Regions from separate parts of the Mesorhizobium sp. J428 genome, predicted to be linked through region 3. Evidence: predicted binding sites of a transcription regulator. Region 3 holds the regulator's gene; each other region holds the start of a gene.

Region 1 (4,207 bases), 1.2 Mb from region 3:
TCGCCAAGCGCGCGGCGAGCGAGATCCGCAAGCGCAGGCCGGGCTGGTTCGTTGCGGCGACGCGCAACACCATCTCGGGGGAGATGCCCGCATGAGCCGCATCGACGAATCCCGCCCCTTCATCCCGGTCGGCATCGCGGTGCTGACCGTCTCCGACACCCGCACGCTGGCCGACGACAAATCGGGCCAGACGCTCGCCGACCGTATTACGGAAGCCGGCCACGTGCTGGTCGACCGCGCGATCGTCACCGACGACAAGGCGCTGATCGCCGACAGGGTGCTCGGCTGGTCGAAGGACGAGCGCATCGACGTGGTCATCACCACCGGCGGCACCGGCTTCACCGGCCGCGACGTCACGCCTGAGGCGCTGGAGCCTATCTTCGAGAAGCGCATGGACGGCTTCTCGGAAGTCTTCCACCGCATCTCCTACGACAAGATCGGCACCTCCACGATCCAGTCGCGGGCCACCGGCGGCGTCGTCAACGCCACCTTCGTCTTCGTCCTCCCCGGCTCCCCCGGCGCCTGCAAGGACGCCTGGGACGGCATCATCAAGGCCCAGCTCGACTACCGCCACATGCCCTGCAACTTCGTGGAAATCATGCCGCGGCTGGACGAGCATTTGAGGCGCGGGGGCAAGGGGTAAGACACGCTCTGGGCGTCAACCCGTACGCCTTGTCTCCCTGTGCGATCGTCATCCCGGGCGCCGAAGGCGACCCGGGATCCATTGCTCTCTCCGGTTACACACTGAGAACACCCGAATCCGTGGCAAGATTGGCAGCGCCTTTCTCTCGGCGGTCAATAGATCCCGGGTCGCCTTCGGCGCCCGGGATGACGGCGGCAGGTTTGAACGTCGCCTACAGTGAAGTCTCATCGAAGAGATCCATCCACGCCGGATTCTGCGCCTCGATCAGTTCGAGCTTCCACTTCCTGCGCCATCGCTTGATGCGCTTCTCGTCGGCGATGGCATCCTCGATGTCGTGATAGAAGCGGTGCCAGACCAGCCGCTTCACGTCATATCGCTGTGTGAACCCCGCGATATCGCCCTCCCGGTGCTCCTGGACCCTGCGGTAAGATCCGAGGTCACGCCGGTGTAGAGCGTGCCGTGCTTTCGCGAGGCCATGATGTAGACGTGCCCTGGCATGGGAAAAGCAAATCCCACTTCCGCGACACAGGCAATGGAACCATCTCTGTTTTCGCCATTCTAGGGGCATTGCCTCCAGCGCGATCGTCATCCCGGGCGCGGAAGGCGACCGGGGATCCATTCTTCTCTCAGGTTACACGCCGAAAAAACCCGGCCTAGGTGAGGTGATCAGCGCCTTTCTCCCGACGGTCAATGGGTCTCAGGTCGCCTTTGGCGCCCGGGATGACGGTAGCGCGGGAGACACCCCTACCTCTTCGGCGAGGCAATAATCTCCGCCGCGATCCGCCTGGTCGACAGGCCGCGGGTGATCGAGGCGAGGTCGCCGCCCCCCCTTCAGCAGCGCCAGCGCCTGCCGCTTGGTGATGACCAGCCCGTCGGCGAAGGGGCGCCTGGTCGAGAACAGGCGCGCCAGGAAGCGCGGCCGGCCGATGCGCGAGCGCGAGAAGCGGGCCGGCGTCGTGCCGCTCGACATGTGCAGCATCACCGCCTCCGTCCAGCCCTCCGTCAGGCGGGCGCCCGGTTCCAGCACCATGAGCCAGTCGCCGCGCGCGCGACGCAGCCCCGCCGCGAGCTCGCCCTCGGCAATCATGCCGCAGCCGGCATGATCGGCCACATAGGCCGTCTGGTCGGTCGAGCCGCGATCGTGGACCAGAACCTCGCGCACGACGCCCTCCACCGAGCCCGCCACAAGCGAGCTTAGCGTGCGCGCGAGCCCCTCCTCGTCGTTATGCGTCTCGATCAGCACCGTGAGCATCAGGTTCGCTTAGCGTAAAGCCGGCTCAAAGGCCAGTTGTGCGACGCGGCGATGTTTGTTCTTGCTTTGTTCCCGACGCCGACGTAGGAATAATTTCATCGCAGAGACGATTCGCCAGCCGATTCTCTTACGGAAACGCCGCCATGGAACAGATTCGCAGCGCCGATATTGCAGCCTTCACGGAAGGAAGGGCTGCGATGGCCAATGCCATCATCGACCAGAGCGGACTGCGCGTCGGCGACGACCGGCGACGCGGCCGTGCGGCCGGCATCAATCCGTCGGGCCGCTACGAGCCCCTGTCGCGGCACGTGTTCGACGACGGCTGGTCCTCGCTGGACGAGTTGCCGGCCTTCAAGACCGAGGTGCAGGTGGAGAAGCCGCGCGCGATCATCACGCGCAACGAGTCGCCGGACATCTCCTTCGATCGCTCGATCAACCCCTATCGCGGCTGCGAGCACGGCTGCGTCTACTGCTTCGCCCGCCCGACGCACGCCTATATGGGCCTGTCGCCGGGTCTCGACTTCGAATCCAAGCTGTTCGCCAAGCCGGATGCCGCGCGCCTGCTCGAAAAGGAGCTGTCGAAGGAAGGTTACAAGCCGCGCACGATCGCGATCGGCACCAACACCGACCCCTACCAGCCGATCGAGAAGAAATGGCGCATCATGCGCGAGGTCCTGGAGGTGCTGGAGGCGTTCAACCATCCGGTCGGCATCGTCACCAAGTCGGCGCTGGTGATGCGCGACGCGGACATCCTCGGCCGCATGGCCGAGAAGGGTCTCGCCAAGGTCGCGCTCTCGGTCACCACGCTCGACCCGAAGCTCGCCCGCACGATGGAGCCGCGCGCGGCGACGCCGTCGCGCCGGCTGGAGGCGCTGCGCGCGCTGTCTGAGGCCGGCATCCCGGTCTCGGCCATGGTCGCGCCGGTCGTGCCGGGCCTGACCGACCACGAGATCGAGCGGATCCTGGAATCGGTCGCGCATGCGGGCGCGAAGGAGGCCGGCTACATCATCCTGCGCCTGCCGCTGGAGGTGAGCCCGGTCTTCAAGGAATGGCTGCTGCGCCACTATCCCGACCGCTACCGCCACGTGACCTCGCTGATCCGCTCGATGCGCGACGGCAAGGACTACGATTCGGAGTGGGGCAAGCGGATGAAGGGCACCGGTCCCTATGCCTGGCAGATCGGCCGCCGCTTCGAGATGACGGCCAAGCGGCTCGGCCTCAACGTCGAGAAGCGCCCCCTGCGCACCGACCTGTTCAAGGCTCCCAACGCCAAGGGGGAGCAACTGATGCTGCTCTGAGAGAGCCTGCGCGTCCCGATCCTCTTCCCGTCCGACGTTGTCCCCGCCTCGGACGGCGCCTTGCCGGTTCCCCCACCGGAAGGCCTTGCGGAGAATCGGACGCGGTGCGAGTCTCGCCGCAATATGGCTCGCCCGCGTTCCGATTCTCCGCTTCTTTTCGACATCCCGCTGAAGCCCGACTTCAGCGTGGAGCGGCGTTCGCGCAAGCGCGGCGTATGGCCGGTGGCGGGCACCGACGAGGCCGGCCGCGGGCCGCTCGCAGGTCCCGTGGTGGCAGCGGCGGTCATCCTCGACCCCGACGCCATCCCCGATGGCCTCGACGATTCCAAGCGCATGACACTGGAGGCCCGCGAGCGGGTCTATCTCACCATCATCGGCTCGGCGATCTCGGTCGGCGTCGCCTCGGTCTGCGCCGTCTCGATCGACCGCAGCGACATCCGCAAGGCGAGCCTGGAGGCGATGCGCCGCGCGGTCGCCGCCCTTTCGCTGCCGCCGCTGCTGGTGCTCGCCGACGGGCGCGACATCCCGCCGGGCCTCGCCTGCGAGGGCCAGGCGCTGGTCAAGGGCGACCAGCGCTCGCAGTCGATTGCAGCTGCCTCGATCGTCGCCAAGGTCACCCGCGACCGCATGCTCGCCCATTGCGGCACGATCCACCCCGCCTACGGCTTCGAGCGCCACGCCGGCTACGCCACGGAGGTGCATTTCGCCGGCATCAACACCCACGGCCCCCTGCCCGGCCTGCACCGCATGTCCTTCTCCCCGTTCAAGGCGGCGTAGAGGGCTCTGGAGAATTGAATATCGAAGTCGTTGATACGCATGCGCCGTCATTCCGGGGCCGCGCAGCGGAACCCGGAATCCAGGGCAGCAATGTTGCAATTAGAGACCTGGACGGGACAAAGCCGGCGATCTGGATTCCGGGTTCCGCTACGCGGCCCCGGAATGACGGAGCAACGCGGTGCACTCAAACGAAAACGGCCCCGGGCATTGCCCAGGGCCGCAATTCGTGGAGCCTGT
Region 2 (4,207 bases), on a different contig from region 3:
TCGGCGACGTACAGCGGCCGCTCGCATAGAGCGCTTCGATTGCGGCCGGTGGGTCGATCAGGGCCAGATGGTAAGTGATGAACGACGCATCGACTCCGAGTTCCCGGGCTATCTTCGCGTTCCTGTCACCGTCCTTCTTTTTGCGGTTGATGAACAGTGCGAGTTCCATGGGCCGCAGGTCTTCGCGCTGCAGGTTTTCGATAACCTGATCGTAGTCGTCGTGCTGCTGATCGACGAAAGCGGGGATTTCCTCGCGGCCAGCGTCTATCGAAGCACGATAGCGACGCTCGCCGTAGTTCAAGATCCATTTGCCGGGCTTGTCCGGGTGAGGGCGCACCGAAACCGGCGACTTAACGCCGCGCGCCTTCACGGAAGCGACCATTTCGGCCATCTTGACCGGATCGAACGACTTTCGCGGCTGGTTTGGATCGACTTCGATGTCGGCGAGACGGATCATCAAAGGCTCGCCGGCGGCGGTGGCCGGGGTAGGGGGCGCTTCATCGAGCGCAGAAAGGTCGAGCGCCATTATGCAACCTCCATCAGTTGTGCGATTTTGTCGAAGACGGGGCGCATTTCGCGCCAAGCGTCGCGGCCGGACGTTTTGCCGAGCCGCCACACCGGCACGCCGGCCGCTTGCGCCTCGGCGATCGCTGTCGATTTCTTGATTGCAGCGAAGCCGGGCGACATTGCGATGAGGTATTTCGGGGCATCGCCGTGGAAAGGGCGCGGAAGTTGTCGCGCTGGAACGGCGTCGGCTCCACTTTGTTTGGCAAGATGCCGAGGAATTTCAGCTTCTTGTTGAGCGTTGCCTGAATTCGCCGGATGCCGATATTTTCGTGGTTCAACAGGTCGCCGATCCCATCGATGGCCTCCTGGTTGAGTTCGATCGGCGCGAGCACGTAATCGGCGACGACGAGCGGAGACAGTTGGCGGATGTCCGGATTCGGGTTCGTGTCGATGATGCAGACATCGAAACTGTCTGCAACGCGAGCCAGGAACGCCAGAAGATTCGAGGCGTAGGCGTTGTGTTCCGCCGCCTTCTTTTCCATCTTGAGCAAGTCGCCATCGCCCGGGACCAAGACAAATTCAGCGTGCTCGATGTCGGCTTTCGGGTCGGTCAGGAGCTTGCTGCTGGTCGTAGCGGACACGACGCAAAAACCGCCGGTTCTCAACGCTTTGGTGGTGTTGCGCTGGTGGTCGAGGTCGATCACCAGGACGCGCTTGTTCATGGGTTGGTTGATCGGCTGGCTAAAAAAATAAGCCAGTTGACAGGCGACGGCGCTTTTGCCGACGCCGCCCTTCTGATTGGCCAGGACAATCGTTTTCATCCGTTGCTCCGTAGGAAATTGCGAACTGTCGTCTCCGAAGTCGTCACGCCGTTGGTTTTGAGGTAGGCGACGACTTGTGCGAAGGTGTAACCCTTCTCGCGAAGGGTCTGCATGTCGTTGAGAAAAGAGGTGAGGGGGTGCACCGCCAGCTTGGGCTGCTCTTTTTGCATGAATGCTTCGAGCCGCTTCCGCTCGGTCATTCGTTCGGCCATTCGCTCGGCCTTCTCCTTAAACCGCGCCAGAAGCACGCGAGCGTGCTTCGGCGTAACGGCGTGTTTCGCCGCCGTTTCCGGCAGCGAAACACCATCCACGAGAATGTGGCGCGCGATGGCCAGCGATTTTTTGGACCATCGACACGACGCCGCTACAGCTGCGAACTGCACGGCGTCCATCTGTGGCACTGTCCCTTGCGTCATGGTTCAGTTTGCGCCCTGGCGCTCTTGCAGCTCGGCTCGCTTGATCGAACCCGGCGCACCGAATTCGAAATCTTCGACCCGGAAATCGAAGCCATAGACGGTCTCGCCAGTCTTGCTGTCCTGGTAGTCGTTGTTGCGCAACGACCACTGGACGATCAGCTGATCGCCCCTGCGACAGTTTTCGGCGATGGCTTCGCCCTTCTTGTTGAAGGCCACGAACTGGACCCTCACCGCGCGTTCGAGGCTGTTGTTGTTGTCGTCCTTGCCCGCGTACTCGTTGGAAATCAGCGTGAACCTGCAGACGGCGCCAGATGCCGTTCTGCGCAGAGCCGGCGCGTCTGCGAGGCGGCCGGCAAAGGTATTGCTTTGCATGGATTTCTCCGATGGAGCGACGGAATTCGCCGCGAATCAAGTATAACAGAAGGGAAAACAAACAGACAACAACTAGACAACAATCCGGAAAACAGTTTCCGTGGGCTGAGCATCCAAAATCGAGGGGATTTTTCCATCTTCTTCGCCAGTTCACCGCCAATTCGCGCGGGCTGAAAAGCGAGCTGCAAAACCGCAGCGCCGCCCCGAAAAGACAAATCGCACCAAAAGCGCCTGGGAGGCCCTAGGAGCGTGACCGCGCCGGCGGCCGCTTCGCTCCACCTGATGCGCTAGAGCGCCTTCCACGGTCGAATGCGAGCCGATTTGAGCCACTTAAAACTCAACGGTCGCCCCCATTTTTTTCAAAAGCCATTGCGGCGGTTCTGCCGGGCTCGACGTTGGAAGTGTGAGTTCTGGTGGTTGATGGAAGATCAAGTAGTAGACCAGTGCCCGTAGGGCACGCTATTGGAGGCGGCTTGCCGCCGACAGGCCGTCGCCAATGGCGACGGGGCGGAGCGCCGAAGGCGCGGAGGGTAGGTGTTGTTGTGAGCTTCTAGCTGGGGGAGTGGTTGATTGAAGTGCTCTAGCTACAGGTATAGATATAGGTAAATCTGAATCAATATAGGGAGAGTTCACCGCCTGCGCGAAATCCGTTTTTTTTTCAATGCTTTAACGCTCATTTTCGATTCCGGACGCAAGACTGTTTCAGCGTCTGGGCATAAGAGTGTTTCAGCGTCAGTTTCTGTGGACAAGCGTGTTTTCCGCAATGAATCCAAGAGATTGCACACAAGACAATTTCAGCGTGGATAACGTCTTTGATCCACAGGGTTATGCACAGACTTACCCACCGCTTATCGCCATGATTGCGATATGGCAGTGGCTGCCGAGGGACCATGTGAAAGGCCCGGCGGTAGCCGGGCCTGCGGAGGGCAGCGCTTAACAGTATTGACTACGGCCGTCGGCGTAGCATGAAGCGCGGTTTGCCCTTGAGGACGGCGCAGCCTTGATCGAGGAATTCGGCTGCGTTCTCAATCTTCTCTCGTATCTGCTGCGCCTCCGCAGTCAGCGTGTCGAATTGCTTGGCCCTGGCGATGCTCTCCCGCGCTTCCTGGATCTTGTCGTCGTCCGCACCAACGTAGTCGCGGCGTCGCGGTTGGCCGGGCTGCTGTGGGTAGAGCAGATAGAGGTAGCGGGGGGCGCCATTGCCGTCCGGCCGCCACCACTCCGTTGCGTAGATCAGTCCGGCAGCTTTGAGTTTCGCAGTCTGACCTACGAGGTCGACGGCTTGGCCTCAAGCTCTTCGAGCGTTGGCAGCAGGTCATAGATCAGGTTTTGCAGCTCGCCGGTAAGCGAGCCCTGTACCCTCATCTCCTGGGCGAGAGGTCGGGCCATGGCGATTACCGCTCCCGATCCACGACAGCGGCCCTTTCGGTAGGCGAGGGGATCTCCGCGCCGAACGCCACGACCTGAAGCGCAACCTTGTCTTCGATGCTCATCGCGTCGAACTCTTCGGCGGTCATTGTGGCGTCGGTGTCGACGTACTCGATCCAAATATCCCAGCTGGCGGCGATTTCAGCGTAGGTCGGGGTGCTCATGGCTTAGATTCCCAGGGCGAGGCGGCCGGCGTAGTAGACGGCCAGCACCACCGCGCCAGCCAGCAGCAGAAATAGGCCCGCCGCCTGGACATAGACGAACACAGTTCCGACCGCCAACGCGCCACGGATCACACGCGTCGCGAAACCCACCACCAGATCATCGAAGAACTTCATACCTCCTCCTTTGCCGTCGTTTCGGAATGGTGACGACACAACGCCACAATAGCATATTTTGGCGATGTTGTGTCACCACTTATCGGAATGTCAACCCCTCGTTTTTGCGAGGGATTCGAGACCGACCAGCTTCTCACTGCAGACCGCTTTTGCTCCGCTGCTTTGCGAGTTGCCTTAGCCGGAACAGTGGCTCTCTGCCGTCATAGGTCGCGGCTGCAGGCGACCAGGACGGAACCGTCCATCGATTTCCGCTGCTTCGCCGAGAGCCCTGAGCCGTTGCCCGGGGATCAGCCGCGGATCGAGCTGCAGAGCGCAAAGGCGACGC
Region 3 (4,207 bases):
TTCTCGTCGAGGTGCACGACGAAGCGGAGATGGAGCGCGCGCTGAAGCTCGCCTCATCGATGATCGGCGTGAACAACCGCAATCTGCGCACCTTCGAAGTCTCGCTCGACGTGTCGGAGCGGCTGGCCCGCATGGTGCCGGCCGACAGGCTGCTCGTCGGCGAAAGCGGCATCTTCACCCATGCCGACTGCATGCGGCTCGCACGCCACGGCATCGGCACCTTCCTGGTGGGCGAGAGCCTGATGCGCCAGGCCGACGTCGCGGCGGCTACGCGCCTGCTGCTCAACGGCGCCGCCGCAGCGGCGGCCGAGTGACGATGACCGCCCCCTCGCCGGGCCTCACCCATATCGCCGCCGACGGGCAGGCCGATATGGTGGATGTCGGCGCGAAGGCCGAGACGCAGCGCGTCGCGATCGCCGAGGGCTCGGTGGTGATGAAGCGCGAAACGCTCGACATGATCGTCGCCGGCAATGCGAAGAAGGGTGATGTGATCGGCGTCGCCCGCATCGCCGGCATTATGGCGGCCAAGAAGACGCACGAACTGATCCCGCTCTGCCACCCGCTGCTCCTCGACAAGGTGGGCTTGGAGATCGAGCCCGATGCAGCCCTTCCGGGCCTGCGCGTCACGGCGACTGCGCGCGTCACCGGCAAGACCGGCGTCGAGATGGAGGCATTGACCGCGGCTTCCGTCGCCTGCCTCACCATCTACGACATGGCCAAGGCCGTGGACCGCGAGATGGAGTTGACGGGCATCCGCCTGGTCGAGAAGACCGGCGGCAAGTCGGGCGACTACCGCCGGACGAACGGCTGATCCAATGGCGCTGATGCCGGTGAAGGACGCCCTGGCCCGCCTCCTCGACGGGGCTGCCCCGCTCGCATCCGAAACCGTCGCGATCGGCCAGGCCGCGTGGCGCGTGCTCGCCACAGACATCGCGGCGCTGCGCACCCAGCCGCCCTTCGACGCCTCCGCGATGGACGGCTATGCGGTCCGCGCCGCCGACGTCGCATCGGTGCCCGCGACGCTGCGTGTCATCGGCGAGGCGCCGGCCGGCAAGGGGTTCACGGGCACGGTTGGCCCCGGCGAAGCGGTCCGCATTTTTACCGGCGCACCGGTTCCTGCCGGGGCCGACGCCGTGCTGATCCAGGAGAACACGCGCCTCTCGCCCAATGGTGTGGAAGCATTGGAGCCCGTCGCGGCCTTCCGCAACATCCGCCGGCAAGCTCTCGACTTCCGCGAAGGTGAGCCTCTGCTCGAGGCGGGCCGGCTCCTCGATCCCGCCGCCGTCTCGCTGGCGGCTGCCGCCAACCACGCGGCGCTGCCGGTCATCCGCAAGCCGCTGGTCGCTATCCTCGCCACGGGCGACGAACTGCTGCCGCCGGGCAGCGAGACCGGGCCGGACCAGATCATCTCCTCGAATGCCTATGGCGTGGCTGCCGTGGTCGAAAAGATGGGTGCCGTCCCCCTCGATCTCGGCATCGTACGTGACGACCGCTCTGGGATCGCCGCGGCGATAGATGGCGCACGCGCAGCGGGCGCGGACATCATCGTCACGCTCGGCGGCGCCTCGGTCGGCGACCACGACCTGGTGCGCGAGGTGCTGAGTTCTGCCGGTATGACGCTCGACTTCTGGAAGATCGCGATGCGGCCCGGCAAGCCGCTGATGTTCGGCCGATTGGGCGACGTGCGGGTGCTCGGGCTCCCCGGCAATCCGGTGGCCTCTCTCGTCTGCTCGCACCTTTTCGTCGCGCCGCTCGTCGCGCAACTGGGAGGACGGCCCCATATGTTGGACATTCGGGACGCGGTTCTGGGTGTCGACATGACCGAAAACGACCAGCGTGAGGACTATGTCCGCGCCCGTGTCGAGAGTCGCGACGGCCAACTCGTTGCAGCGCCCTTCCCTGTGCAGGATTCTTCGATGCTGCGGATTCTGGCCGACGCCAACGCCCTCATCGTCCGTCCGCCCTTCGCTCCCGCAGCCCCTGCGGGCTCTCCCTGCCGCGTGGTTCTGCTGCGATGAGAAGCCGGCTCGGCAAATAGCCTGAACGAACGGTAAACAAATTCACTAAAATTTAAGCGGTTGCAGAACACATATCGAACAGATAGTGTTTGTTCTGGTTTTGTTTGTCTGGCGATTCTTGGAGGGCGAAATGCTGACGCGCAAGCAACACGAGTTGCTGATGTTCATCCACGAGCGGATGAAGGAGTCCGGCATTCCCCCTTCCTTCGACGAGATGAAGGAGGCGCTGGACCTTGCCTCGAAGTCCGGCATCCACCGCCTGATCACGGCGCTGGAGGAGCGCGGCTTCATCCGCCGCCTGCCCAACCGGGCGCGCGCGCTGGAAGTCGTCCGCCTACCGGAATCGATGTCTCCCGCCCTCGCCGGCCCGCGCAAATTCTCCCCGAGCGTCATCCAGGGCAGCCTCGGCCAGAAGCCGGCCGAGCCGCCGCGCGCGCCCGTTGCCAGCAACGATGCGGGCAGCGCGATCTCGATCCCCGTCATGGGCCGCATCGCGGCCGGCGTGCCGATCGACGCCATCCAGCACCAGACCCACGCGATCATGGTGCCGCCGGAAATGCTGTCGGGCGGCGAGCACTATGCCCTTGAAGTGAAAGGAGATTCGATGATCGAGGCCGGCATCTTCGACGGCGATACGGTCATCATCCGCAACACGAACGCGGCCACCCCCGGCGACATCGTCGTGGCCCTGGTCGACGAGGAAGAAGCCACACTCAAGCGCTTCCGCCGCAAGGGCGCCTCGATCGCTCTCGAAGCCGCCAACCCGGCCTACGAGACGCGGATCTTCGGCCCGGACCGGATCAAGGTGCAGGGTCGTCTCGTCGGCCTCATCCGGAAATACTGAGCGTCGCGAAGAGCCGACGAGTGGTTCAGGAAGCCGGCTTCGTGCCGGCTTTTTTGTTTGCGGGCTCGTAAGGAGCCATGCCTCTGGCGGCGCGCGAGAAGCGGCGGTGGTCGTGCCAGGGACGCGTGCCGGACAGGGCGTAGGTGACGGAAGCGTTTCCCACACCGTCGAAGCGGATCTCTGCGCTGCCGTCCAGCGCAAGCCGTCGCGCGGTGATGATTTGCACTTTGCTGTGCGGGCAGGGATTGGCAGCCGTCGGATCGGCGATGACGATTACGCTCGCCGTGTCGCAGGCCTGCTCGGCGTCGGGCATCGTCAACGCATGAGCGACCACGGCTCCCGACTCATGTTCGACCCGGCACAGGTCGCCCGCGCAGAAGAATCGCGCCGGAGAAATATCCATGACGGTGCCAGTGGTTCCGGCTTCCGTCTCCTTTGCCGGCTTCATGATACCGGTTGCCATCGTCGCCCGCGACCAGTCTTCGACCGTAAACGCATTCGGACGGTCGCGGTTGACTGCCAGCATGCCGTCCCGCGTCCTGATCCCGACCAGTCGCGCATCCTCGGAGACGTAGGCCTGCGGCAATTCGCGAAGCGTCAGGCTTGCAAAGCCCACGACGGCGAGCGGGACCGCGAGCAGTCTCACCGCGGTCGTCGTGGCAAGCGTGAGCGGCACCAGCGCAAGCGCGAGCAGGACAACGGAAGCGGAGGGAACCGCGCCGATCGCATCGACCGGCGTGCGCTCGGCGAGCCAGCGGACGATGGCAAGTGCCAGCGACAGCCCCTGCCCCATGATTATGAAGACTGGCCCATCGAGGCCGAAAGGCATCAGCACCATTCCGGCCACCGCCGCCGGCATCACGACGACCGAAAACACGGGCATGGCCGCGAGGTTTGCGACAAGGCCGAGCGGCGAGACACGCTGGAAATGCCAGGCGCCGAAGATGCCGGTCGCGACGCCGGCGATCAGCGACGTGGCCGCCAACCCCGCGGCGTAGAAGACGACCGTTCGCGCAATCCGCAGGAGCGCGCCACGCTGTGCAGGATTCGGTTGTGCTCGGCGCGCTCTGCGTTCCGCCCACCAGCCATAGGCGGAAACGAGCGCGGCCGTTGCCGCGAACGACATCTGGAAGCTTGGCCCGACGACCTCGTGCGGCGAGAGCACGATGATGATCAGGGCGGCGATCGCCAGGTTGCGCATCGTCAGCGCCGCGCGATCGAAAAGCAGCGCGACCAGCATCACCGCGATCATTAGGAAGCTGCGCTCGGCGGCGACCTGCGAACCTGAGATAAGAAGATAGGCGGCAAGTGCTGCCAGCGCGCCGACAGCCGCGTATTTCCGCAC
Region 4 (4,207 bases), 3.5 Mb from region 3:
GTCCCCCGGGCCGATGCCAAGCCTCTCGCGGACCTCGGTCGGAATCGTCGTCTGCCCTTTGGCGGTTATCCGGGACTCGCAGGATTTAGCAGCCATAAGAAATTTCTCCTTACAAAGCCAAGATAGTAAGGAAATCATTCGGAAGCAATGATCATCGCGCCAGCTCCTTCAGCCCCAGCCGGATCAGCTTGGCCGAATCCGCTCCCTCGCCGGCCGACTTGACCGCGTTCGCCACGGCCGTCGCGGCCACGTCGCGCGAGTAGCCGAGGTTGACCAGCGCGGACACGGCGTCGGCGACGGGTGCCGCTGCAACGCCTTCGCCGAGTTCCTGCATCAGGCCGATCGTGCCGCTGGGCGCGCCGGAGAAGGCGGGCGCCTTGTTCTTCAGTTCGATGACGATGCGCTCGGCGACCTTTTTCCCCACGCCCGGCGCGCGCGAGACCATCGCGATGTCCTTCAGCGCGATCGCATTGGCGAGGTCAGACGGCGAGAGCGTCGACAGGATCGCCAGCGCCACCTTGGCGCCGACGCCCTGCACGTTGTTGAGCAGCAACAGGAACCATTCGCGTTCCAGCGCCGAACCGAAACCGTAAAGCCGGATCATGTCCTCGCGCACATAGGTCTCGATGTGCAGCGTGACGGCTTCTCCCGGCGAGGGGAGCGTGGCCAGCGTGCGCGTCGAGCAGTAGGCGACGTAGCCGACGCCGTGCACGTCGACGATGCAGTGGTCTTCGCCGATCTCGTCCACCACGCCCTTGAGCTTGCCGATCACGTCAGGTGCTCCCGTTTCACGCATGGACGATTCCCGCCGCCGGCGGAGGCCCCATCGCCTTGCACGAGGTCTGGAACAAGTCAAGAACGCAGGTGATCGAAGGCCGCTTGTTCGAGAGAGGGTTTCTCAACGAGTCGACGCTATTGTGCTGCAGATTCTCGAGGACTGGACATGCAATCAAGCGCGGCGTTGAGCATTGGGTTGCCGGTGGTCCTGTGCATCGTCATGCTGGGCCTGGGGCTTTCGCTGAAGCTCGACGATTTCCGCCGCGTCCTGCAGCGGCCGCAGGCGGTGCTGATCGGACTGTTCTGCCAGATCGTCATTCTGCCGATCATCTGCTACGGCCTGACCTCCGCATCCGGACTTCCGCCGGCGATCGCGGTGGGAATGATGCTGCTGGCCGCCAGTCCCGGCGGCACGTCCGCGACGCTCTATACGCATCTTGCGCGAGGCGACGTGGCGCTCAGCATCACATTGACTGCCCTGACATCCGTCCTGTCCATCGTCACGGTGCCGTTCATTGCCAACTTCGCGCTCGCCCGGTTCTATGGCGAAGCGTCGGCGGTGTACCTGGAACTGAGCCTGGTGGCGCAGATCTTCGTCATCGCGGTGGTTCCGGCCATGATCGGCGTGCTTGTCCAGAGCCGCTATCCGGTCCTTGCACAGCGCCTCGATCGCCCGGTCAAATTGCTTGCGACGCTGTTCCTCGCAGTCATCGTCATCTTTGCGCTGGTCAGCCAGTGGGGCCTTGTCGCGACCTGGGGTGTCACGATCCTCACGGTGGTCCTGCCTTTCAATCTGATGAGCCTGGCAGTCGGCTATCTTGTCCCGCGGCTGTTCCGGATCGAGTATCGCCAGGCAATCGCGCTGGCCATGTCGATCGGCGTGCACAATGCCGCGCTGGTGATCGCGATCGCCCTTTCGGAGCAGATGCTCGACAATCCGGAGATGGCCATACCGCCCGCTGCCTACGGGTTGATCGCCTACATAACCAGCGGTGTGGTCGTCTGGGTGGTGAACCGGCGTCAGGCGGTTCCGGTCAAGCGGTCGCCGGACTGACGTCGTCTCAGGTCAAGGCCGCCATGCGATAGGCGACGCTCTGGCGGTGATGCGCGTGGCAGATCGCGATGGCCAGCGCGTCGGCGGCGTCGTCGCTCTCGAAGGTTGCCTTCGGCAGGAGCACGCGCACCATCATGCGAATCTGCGCCTTGTCGCCGTGGCCGACGCCGATCACCGATTTCTTGACCGCGTTCGGCGCGTATTCGGCCACCCGCAACCCGGCGCGCGCCGGCACCAGCATGGCGATGCCCCGCGCCTGGCCGAGCTTCAGCGTCGAGGAAGGATTGGCGTTGACGAAGGTCTGCTCGACCGCGGCTTCCTCGGGCGCATACTGGCCGATGATCGCGTAGATGCCGTCATGGAGCTGGCACAGCCGGGCCGCGAGGTCTTCCCTGTCGTCGGACGTGACGGTGCCGGAGGCGACGAACCGCAGCGCATTGCCCTGGCTCTCGACGACGCCCCAGCCTGTGCGCCGAAGCCCGGGGTCCAGCCCGATGATGCGAATCGCCTCTGCCATGTATCCATCCTTACCGCTGCAGCGGCGTCATGCCAGCGGAAAGTGAACAAACGGGAAACATCCATCCTGTGTCAAAGGACTTCGGCGAGGTGGCGCGTGCGTCTCGCGCCCGCGCCGTCTACAGGTTGCCGGCAACAGAGGCGCCCATGCAATTGCCATCGTTTGACGGCCTGTTTCTGATCCTTGCCGTGACGGTGCTCGTCGCCGGCTTCGCTCGCGGCCTGTCAGGCTTCGGCACGGGTCTCATCGTCGCGCCGGTTGCGGGGGCTCTTTACGGGCCGAAGGCAGCCTTCGTAATTCTCGTCATCATCGATTCTCTGCCGACGATCCCGGTCACGATCCCCGCGCTGCGGATCGCCGTCTGGCGCGACGTCCTGCCGGCGGTCGTGGGGCTGATGCTGTTCATCCCGGTGGGTGTCTACATCCTCACCATCGCCGACCCGGTTGCCTTGCGTTGGTTCATCTGCGTCGCAATCCTCCTGTGCGCCGCGGCGTTGTGGCGCGGCTGGCGCTATCAGGGCGAGCGCACGCCGCCGAAGTCTTTCGGTGTCGGCGCGATGGCCGGCGTGCTGTCCGGGGTCGCCCAGATTCCGGGTCCGCCGGTGCTGGTCTACTGGCTGGCGTCGCCTTTGCCGTCGGCGATCATTCGCGCCAACCTGCTGTCGCTTTTCTTCATCTCGGAGCTGATGTCCTTGGCGACTGCCTGGACATCCGGCCTGTTCGAGGCCCCCGTTGTCGCCATCGCGCTGGCGGCAACGCCGGTCTATTTCGTCGGGCTGCTTGCCGGCTGGGCCGCGCACGGCCGCACGAGCGATGCGCACTACAGGCAGATCACGCTGTCGCTCGTGGTCCTCTCGGCGCTCCTCGCGCTGCCCTGGTCGGATATTGCGTCGGCTGCCGGACTTTGAGCGTTCAGCCGCGCGCGAAGGCGGTGTTCAGCAGCATGATCTGGTCGGAAACCGGGTTCGACGTGCGCGGCGGCTGGGCGATCACGGCCGCGGTGCCGCCGTAGATTTCCTCGTCCATGCGGCGGATGAGTGACTGGAGCTTCAGCGAGCGATGGACGAGCGCCACGAAGGCGTCAGGAAGCTCTGGCCAACCCGGCGCATTGTCCTGAGCGGAGGCCGTGTCCAGGCGCACCTTGGATTTTTCGGAGGCGACCTGGTCGCGCGTCATCTCGCCGGAATTGGCTGCCCGCTGCAGCAGCAGCCAGGAGGCGATCTGCATCAGCCGCGTGGTGAGCCGCATCGACTCGGCGGCATAGAGCGTCGCGGCGATGCGCGACAGGCGCTTCGCCTCGACCCGGCCCTGGCCGTCGAGATACTCGGCCGCCTGTTCGACCAGCCCCATGCCTTCATTGTAGAGCGGCTTGAAGGATGGCGAGAAAATCCTGCGCTCCGCGAGCCTGATGGTCTTGGCTCCCTCCGCGCCAGCGTCATTCATAGTCACGCACCCCTGCACACCCTGACGGGACCCGGCGACTCGACGACAGGATCCGCGTACCCACCCCTATACGGCACCGGCGCGGAAGATGCTCCGGCCGCGCCGCGAACGCAAGCGCATGTTTAACAAACGGTTAACGCGTGGTCGGACGGCAAAAAAAGAGCCGCGGTAAGGCGGCTCTCAGGAGTTAACAGGGAGGCGTCAAACAGGGTGGCTCCAACCACCCGGCAAGAATCCAGATCACTGGATGAACATAGTAAACATCCGTAAAGCCTAATGGACGGTTAACGCGCCGCATTTCTGCGCGAAACGTTCGCGCCTGCATCCTGAAGTATCACCCGTGTAACCGCGCGCGTCGCGGCGCCGACAAGCGGCCGATACCTGCCCGGTGGTAGGTCGCCGCCGCTCCGGAGCGC

What was found. Region 3 encodes LexA, which represses DNA repair genes until DNA is damaged. Its sites were predicted from a motif close to TGTTCNNNNTGTGTTCNG; they were not measured.
Region 1: LRS09_RS18880 (PA0069 family radical SAM protein) is a predicted target of LexA. The motif match lies at 1,952-1,969, and genes of this name have one in related genera.
Region 2: LRS09_RS27220 (single-stranded DNA-binding protein) is a predicted target of LexA. The motif match lies at 2,170-2,187, and genes of this name have one in related genera.
Region 4: ruvC (crossover junction endodeoxyribonuclease RuvC) is a predicted target of LexA. The motif match lies at 2,391-2,408, and genes of this name have one in related genera.

Annotation. Positions count from the first base shown of each region.
Region 1 is NZ_JAJOMX010000001.1:3,773,388-3,777,594, reverse strand. It holds gene LRS09_RS18900 (4-(cytidine 5'-diphospho)-2-C-methyl-D-erythritol kinase) at 1-95, shown strand, start outside; gene moaB (molybdenum cofactor biosynthesis protein B) at 92-643, shown strand; partial or broken gene LRS09_RS18890 (GIY-YIG nuclease family protein) at 855-1,141, opposite strand; gene LRS09_RS18885 (glycosyltransferase) at 1,341-1,895, opposite strand; gene LRS09_RS18880 (PA0069 family radical SAM protein) at 2,039-3,193, shown strand; gene LRS09_RS18875 (ribonuclease HII) at 3,317-3,970, shown strand.
Region 2 is NZ_JAJOMX010000003.1:13,182-17,388, reverse strand. It holds gene LRS09_RS27235 (ParB/RepB/Spo0J family partition protein) at 1-526, opposite strand, end outside; gene LRS09_RS27230 (ParA family protein) at 540-1,328, opposite strand; gene LRS09_RS27225 (hypothetical protein) at 1,325-1,720, opposite strand; gene LRS09_RS27220 (single-stranded DNA-binding protein) at 1,748-2,116, opposite strand; gene LRS09_RS27215 (hypothetical protein) at 3,383-3,505, opposite strand; gene LRS09_RS27210 (hypothetical protein) at 3,511-3,708, opposite strand; gene LRS09_RS27205 (hypothetical protein) at 3,712-3,882, opposite strand.
Region 3 is NZ_JAJOMX010000001.1:5,003,252-5,007,458, forward strand. It holds gene trpC (indole-3-glycerol phosphate synthase TrpC) at 1-314, shown strand, start outside; gene moaC (cyclic pyranopterin monophosphate synthase MoaC) at 317-811, shown strand; gene glp (gephyrin-like molybdotransferase Glp) at 816-2,018, shown strand; gene lexA (transcriptional repressor LexA) at 2,149-2,862, shown strand; gene LRS09_RS25220 (ComEC/Rec2 family competence protein) at 2,888-4,207, opposite strand, start outside.
Region 4 is NZ_JAJOMX010000001.1:1,520,419-1,524,625, reverse strand. It holds partial or broken gene LRS09_RS30230 (hypothetical protein) at 10-96, opposite strand; gene ruvA (Holliday junction branch migration protein RuvA) at 152-772, opposite strand; gene LRS09_RS07605 (bile acid:sodium symporter family protein) at 944-1,831, shown strand; gene ruvC (crossover junction endodeoxyribonuclease RuvC) at 1,839-2,348, opposite strand; gene LRS09_RS07595 (sulfite exporter TauE/SafE family protein) at 2,495-3,256, shown strand; gene LRS09_RS07590 (DUF1465 family protein) at 3,261-3,791, opposite strand.